2 regions of the Methylorubrum subtropicum genome follow, and region 2 is predicted to be linked to the other one. Evidence: predicted binding sites of a transcription regulator. Region 2 holds the regulator's gene; the other holds the start of a gene.
What was found. Region 2 encodes LexA, which represses DNA repair genes until DNA is damaged. Its sites were predicted from a motif close to TGTTCNNNNTGTGTTCNG; they were not measured.
Positions count from the first base shown of each region.

Region 1 (3,403 bases), on a different contig from region 2:
GCTTGAGGGACGACGGCCCGGTGCTGGTCGATGGGCGCGACCCGATCCCCGGCCTCGACCAGCCCTGCCGCGCGGTGGTCGGCGGCGACCGCCTCGTCCCGCAGATCGCCGCCGCCTCCATCGTCGCCAAGACCGTTCGGGATGCACTGATGCGCAAGCTGGCCCTGCGCCACCCCGCCTACGCCTGGGAGCGCAACGCCGGCTACGGCACCGCGGCGCATCTCGCCGGGCTGTCGGCGCAGGGGCGCAGCCCGCATCATCGGGTGAGTTTTACCGGGCGGTTCGGGGCGGGCGCGCCACCCCGCCCCCTCCCACCCTCCCCCTCATCCTGAGGTGCCGCGCAGCGGCCTCGAAGGAGGGCTCCAGCGAAGCGCGCGATCCCTGGAGCCCTCCTTCGAGGCTCCGCTGCGCGGAGCACCTCAGGATGAGGGGGTTGGGTGGGAGAGGCCGGCGGGCTCAGAACAACGCCAGTTGCTCCCCCGCCCGCGGCGGCGGGCGAAACAACTCCGTCGTCTGCCGCAGGGGCTCGTCGGAAAAACCCAGCCGGCGCTTGGCCAGGGCGAAGCGGCGGCGGATCAGGTCGGCGTAGGGGCCCTTGCCGATCATGCGGGTGCCGAAGGCGGCGTCGTAGGCCTTGCCGCCGCGGGCGCCGCTCAGCAGCGAGAAGATGTGGGCGCGCCGGCCCGGATAATGCTCGGAGAGCCAGTCGCCGACGAGGTCGTCGAGTTCGTGCGGCAGGCGCAGCAGCACGTAGTTCGCCTCGCGGGCGCCCGCCGCCCGCACGCGCTCCAAGATCGCCTCGATCTCGTGGTCGTTGAGCGAGGGGATGATCGGCGCGACGATCCCCATCACCGGCACGCCCACGGAGGCCAGCCCCTCGATGGCCTCCAGGCGCTTGCGCGGATGCGGGGCGCGGGGTTCCATCCGCCGGGCGAGCACCGGGTCGAGGGTGGTGACCGAGATCGCGACCTTCACCAAATTCTGCGCTGCCATCTCCGCCAAAAGATCGCGGTCGCGCAGGATCAGGTTCGACTTGGTGACGATGCCGACCGGATGGCGGAAGCGCGCGAGCACCTCCAGCACCGCGCGGGTGAGGCGGTGTTCGCGCTCGATCGGCTGGTAGGGGTCGGTGGCGGTGCCGAGCGCGATGGTGCGCGGCCGGTAGCCCGGCGCCGAGAGTTCGCGTTCCAGCAGCGCCGCCGCGTCGGGTTTGGCGAACAGCTTGGTCTCGAAATCGAGCCCCGGCGAGAGCCCGGCATATCCGTGGTTGGGCCGGGCGAAGCAGTAGATGCAGCCGTGCTCGCAGCCGCGATAAGGGTTGATCGAGCGGTCGAACGAGATGTCGGGGGAATCGTTGCGGGTGATGATGGTGCGGGCGCGCTCGACCGTCACCTCCGTGCGCCGGACCGCGACCTCGTCCGGATGCCAGCCGTCGTCCAAGACCTCGCGCCGGGTCGCCTCGAAGCGCCCCTCCGGGTTGGCCGTCGCCCCGCGCCCGCGCCGACCTTCCGCGGCCACGCGGTTGCCCGCGAGCCGGCCCGCCGCTTCCCCCATCGATTTCGGTCCCTTGCCATGCCGCCAAGGAACATATCATGAACAATGACGTGGCCGCTGCACAAGATTGATGCATCCCCGGAAAGGCGTAGCTGTCGCGTCCGGGGCCGTCATGCAATAGACCGCGCACAACCTTTTCCCGCTCGGTCCAGGATTCTTGGCCCGCCGATGATCTCCGGCCTGATCCACGTGGCACGCCCCGCCGACACGGCGATCGAGGGCTTGGCCGACACGCTGAGCGCGCTCGTCGCGGGCGTGGCGGCGGGGCTCGTGGGCGATGCCGTGATCGTCACCGCGGCGGCGAGCGAGGCGTTGGAGACCATCGCCGAGGGCAGCGGGGCGACGCTCGTGGTGCGCCCGGTCGGCACGAATCCGTGGATCGCGGGTGCGAAGGTCGCCCGGCGGGACTGGCTGCTCTGCTTGGAGCCGGGCGACATTCCGTCGGAGGGCTGGATCCGCAGTCTCGACCGCTTCGTCGGCACCGCCCGGCCCGACACGGCGCTCGGCCGGATGCGCCGCCCCCATGCCGGCCTGCCCGGCCGCCTCGCGGCCCGCGGCGAGAGCGTGATCGGCGTCACCCGCCCGCGGGCCGGCGACGTGGTGCGGCGCGAGCGCCTGCTGGCGGGGCTGCCCTTCGCCCCCCGCCTCAAGGTGCGGCTGCTGACCGCGCGGCTGGAGCGGGCATAGCGCTTACCGCTCGAACCGCGCCTGCAGACCGTGCCCGTGGACTTTGGCCGAGAGCACGATCCTGGCGCCCGGCGGCAGCGGCGCCTTGAGGTCGCCGACGAAGCGGTTCGGCGCGGCGCCCTTCAGCGCCACGGTCTCGGTTTTGCCGCCGGCCTGGATGTAGGCCTTGCCCGAAAGCCCGGCGGTGGCGAGCGGCTGACCGCCCTCCTCGGTGACGAAGAAGGTCAGGCCCGTATCGGTGACGACGAGTTCGACCGGATGGTCGTCGGCCATGACGACCTGACCGCCGTTGGGGCCGGCGGCAAGCGCCGGCCCGGTGAGGATCAGCGCGAGGGTGAGCGCGGTGACGATGCGCATGGAGAAAATCCTTTCGCTTGTCAGAAGGGTCAGAACGCGCCCGCAGGGGCGCCCTCGGGATGGTCGGTGGCCGGGCGATGGGCCTGCTCGCGCAGGCGCTCCAGCGGCGCACGGCCGAAGGTGAGGAACAGGAGCGGCGTCAGCACCGTGTCGAGCAGCGTCGCGCTGATCAGGCCGCCGAAGATCGTCACCGCGACCGGATGCAGGATCTCCTTGCCCGGCGCGTCGGCGCCGATCAGCAGCGGCACCAGGGCGACGCCCGCCGCGAGCGCCGTCATCAGCACGGGGGCGAGCCGCTCCAGGCTGCCGCGGATGACGAGGTCGGGGCCGAAGGGCAGTCCCTCGTGAATCGCCAGATTGAGGATGTGGCTGACCTTGAGGATGCCGTTGCGGGTGGCGATGCCGGTGAGGGTGATGAAGCCGATCATGGAGGCGACCGAGAGCGGCTGTCCGGCGATCCAGAGCGCCGCCACCGAGCCGATCAGCGCCAGCGGGATGCTGCCCAAGATGATCAGCGTGAAGGTCACCGAGCGGTAGCGGCTGTAGAGCAGGGCGAAGACGAGGCCGAGCGAGAGCAGCGAGAGCAGGCCGATGGTCCGGCTCGCCTCTTCCTGCGCCTGGAACGCGCCCTCCAGGCGGGTGCCGTAGCCGTTCGGCAGCGCCGTCGCGGCGATTTCCTTCTGGATCGCGCTGACGATCACGCCCATGTCGGCGCCGCCCACCGTGTTGGCCTGGACGACGATGCGGCGGCGGGCATTCTCGCGAAGGATCTGGTTCGGCCCGTCGGTCTCGCGGATGTCGGCGA
Region 1 covers NZ_JBBXMW010000002.1:370,094-373,496, forward strand. The annotation lists gene AAHG03_RS04635 (ribonuclease HII) at 1-332, shown strand, start outside; gene AAHG03_RS04640 (PA0069 family radical SAM protein) at 457-1,554, opposite strand; gene AAHG03_RS04645 (hypothetical protein) at 1,723-2,241, shown strand; gene AAHG03_RS04650 (hypothetical protein) at 2,245-2,598, opposite strand; gene AAHG03_RS04655 (efflux RND transporter permease subunit) at 2,628-3,403, opposite strand, start outside.
Region 1: a site for LexA is predicted at 1,582-1,599, ahead of AAHG03_RS04640 (PA0069 family radical SAM protein). Genes of this name have one in related genera too.

Region 2 (3,403 bases):
ATCCGCACGGGGCTGGAGGACAACATCCGCCTCTCCAAGACCGAACTCGCCGACGGCAACGCCGCGCTGGTGCGACTCGCGGTCCAAATCTGCGCCGAGTACGGTGCCCGCCCAGCGACGTCCGACGAGGCGCGGGCGATGCTGCATCTGAACTGAACCGACGCGCCGGGCCCCAGCCCCCCCTCATTCCCACCCACTCCCCTCATCCTGAGGTGCTCCGCTGCGCGCCGCCACCTCAGGATGAGGGCGAGAGGGGGAAAAGCGTCGAACGGAACGCGGCGCGATCCCGAAAAATCCGCCCGGACAAATCCCCTTCTCTGTCCCGCCATCGCTCCGAAACCCGGGCGATTCGCGGAACGGTTTGTCCGCACCGGCCGTTGCGAGGCCGGTTTCGGCGCTGTGGGCAGCGTCGCGTAGGGGACAGGGACGTACCATGAGCAAGTTCTTACGCAGCACGGCCACAGCGGCCATCCTCGTGCTCGGCGCCGCGACGGCCATGGCTCAGGGCGGCGGCGCGGGCGGTGGCGCCGGTGGCGGTGCGGGCGGCGGCGCAGGCGGTGGCGGCGCCGGAATGGGGGCCGGCGGCGGCGCGGGTGGCGGCGCGGGCGGTCCCGGCGGCGGCGGCGCGATGCGCGGCGGTGAGGCCGGTGGCGCGGGCGGCGCCGGTGGCGCCATGCGCGGCGGCGAGGCCGGCGGCGGCGCGGGTGGTGCCATGCGCGGCGGCGAGCCGGGCGGTACCGGCGGCGCGATGCGCGGCGGTGAGCCGGGTGGTGCCGGCCGGGCCGGCGAGCCCGGCGGCAAGGGTGCTGCGGGCGAGCGTGGCGGCAAGGACGCCGCCGGTGAGAAGGGCGGTCGCGACGGCGCCGAGCGCGGCGAGCGCGGTGGCAAGGACGCCGCCGGCGAGCGTGGCGGCCGTGACGGCACCGAGCGCGGCGAGCGTGGCGGCAAGGACGCCGCCGGTGAGCGCGGTGGTCGTGACGGCGCCGAGCGCGGTGAGCGCGGCGGCAAGGACGCCGCCGGTGAGCGCGGTGGTCGTGACGGCGCCGAGCGCGGTGAGCGCGGCGGCCGGGACGGCGCGGCCGACCGTGGTGGTCGCGGCGGCAACGTCTCCGAAGCCCGCGGCGCCTCGCGCAGCCTGAACAGCACCCAGCGCACCGAGTTCCGCCAGTCGATCACCAGCACCAACGTCACGCGCGTCACCAACGTGAATTTCGGTCTCAACGTCGGCACGGCGATCCCGCGCTCGATCGCGCTGCACCCGCTGCCGCCGGCGATCCTGACCCTGGTGCCGGCCTATCGCGGCTTCCAGTTCATTCTGGTCCGCGACGACATCGTCATCATCGATCCCGACACCTACGAGATCGTGGACGTGATCCCCGCCTGATCCGGTCCCGGATCGGCCGAGAGGCAGCGAAGAGGGCGGCGGAGCTTCGGCTCCGCCGCCCTTTCCTTTCGAGCCGTCGCCCTCAAAACGGCCAAGGACGCCCTTGCGGAACAGGTGGGGAACGTCTAGCCTGTTCGCGATTTGTTTTTCCGTGATCGGGCCGCGCCTCTGCGGCGTTCGACAGCAGGTGCCGCATGCTGACCCGCAAGCAACTCGAACTGCTCCAGTTCATCCAGGCCCGGATGCAGGAGAGCGGCGTCCCCCCGTCCTTCGACGAGATGAAGGACGCGCTCGATCTCAAGTCGAAGTCCGGTATCCACCGCCTGATCATGGCGCTGGAGGAGCGCGGCTTCCTCCGTCGTCTGCCGAATCGCGCCCGCGCGCTCGAGATCCTGCGCATGCCCGACGCGCCGGCCGCCAAGCCCGCGCCTGCCGAACCGCGCCGCTTCACCCCGAGCGTGGTCGAGGGGGGACTTGCCGGCAAGCCGAAGGCGCCGGTGGTTCAGGCCCAGGACGGCGAGGGCCGCCCGGTGATCGTGCCGGTGATGGGCCGGATCGCCGCCGGTACGCCGATCTCGGCCATCGAGAGCCAGAGCCACACCATCGCGATGTCGCCGGACTTCCTGGCCGGGGGCGAGCATTACGCGCTCGAAGTGCGCGGCGATTCGATGATTGAGGCCGGCATCCTCGATGGCGATCTGGTGGTGATCCACAAGCAGGAGACCGCCAACAACGGCGACATCATCGTCGCGCTGATCGACGACGAGGAAGCCACGCTGAAGCGTCTGCGCCGCCGCGGCTCCTCGATCGCGCTGGAGGCCGCCAACCCGGCCTACGAGACCCGCGTGCTCGGGCCCGACCGGGTGCGCATCCAGGGCAAGCTCGTTAGCCTCGTGCGCCGCTACTGAGGCGAATCGGGCGCTTCGACCGGCTCGGGGGCGGCCTCGGGGCTCGCGGCCGGGGGCGGCGCGGGCGGTCCGGTGCCGGGGCGCTCCTGCCAGGGCTTGGGTGAGCCGGCGCCGCGGGCGGTGACGACCTCCGGGCCGGTCGGTCTGAGGCGGATCGCGGTGGCGCCGTTCGCTGCGAGATAAGCGCGGTCGATCCGCAGCGGCGCGGCGCAGTTCGGCGGGGCCGTCAGGCGGCTGATCAGGATGTCGGCGCGGGCGCAATCCTCGGCGAAGGCGCGCTTGTCGGTGACCAGCGCGACCTTGCGGCCATCGGCGGCGATCATGGTGCAGCCGAGGCGGTCGCAGCGCACATCCGGGCCGCCGCTCACGTCGGCAGCCCTGCGCGCGTCACCGTCGGCCTTGAGCCACTGCTCCAGCACGAAGCCCGGCGGGCGCCCAAGCACGGCGAGCCGCCCGTCCGATCCGCGGAGCGCCGCCCCGGCCCCGTCGCGGTCCACGTAGAGATCGAACCGTGCCGGGCTCGCCGCGAAGGCGAGGCCGAGTGCTGCGGGCAGCACCGCCAGCGCCCGCAGGCGCGAGACCGGCAGCGTCGCGACGAGGAGCGCCAGCGCCAGCAGCGCGAGCGCCCCGGTGCCGAAAGCCGGCAGCACGACGTTGGCTTGGCCGAAGCCCGAGATCCAGGCGGAGATGTCGAGCATGCCCCGCACGGCGAGCCCCATCAACCACCAGACCGGTTTGTCGAGGGCAAACGGATAGGCCAGCATCCCGAGGACCGCCGCGGGCATCACCGCGAGCGAGACCAGCGGCAGCGTCAGCGCGTTGCCGAAGAGGCCGAACGGCTGCACGGTCTGGAAGTGGTAGGTCGCGAAGGGTGCGGTCGCGATCTGTGCCACCAAGGTCGTGGCCAGCGTTCCGACGCCGACCGTCATCAGCCAGGACAGGGCGCGGGCGAGCCACGAGCCGCCGTCACGGGCAAACAGTCGCCCGTCGAGGAGTGGCGCGCAGGCGATCAGCCCGGCGACCGCCCCGAACGACATCTGGAAGCTCGGGCCGAGCAAGGCTTCCGGCTCGCGGGCGAGCGCGATGATAGCGGCGAGCGCGAGGTTGCGCA
Region 2 covers NZ_JBBXMW010000015.1:91,504-94,906, forward strand. The annotation lists gene AAHG03_RS19635 (beta-keto acid cleavage family enzyme) at 1-156, shown strand, start outside; gene AAHG03_RS19640 (DUF1236 domain-containing protein) at 434-1,384, shown strand; gene lexA (transcriptional repressor LexA) at 1,579-2,292, shown strand; gene AAHG03_RS19650 (ComEC/Rec2 family competence protein) at 2,286-3,403, opposite strand, start outside.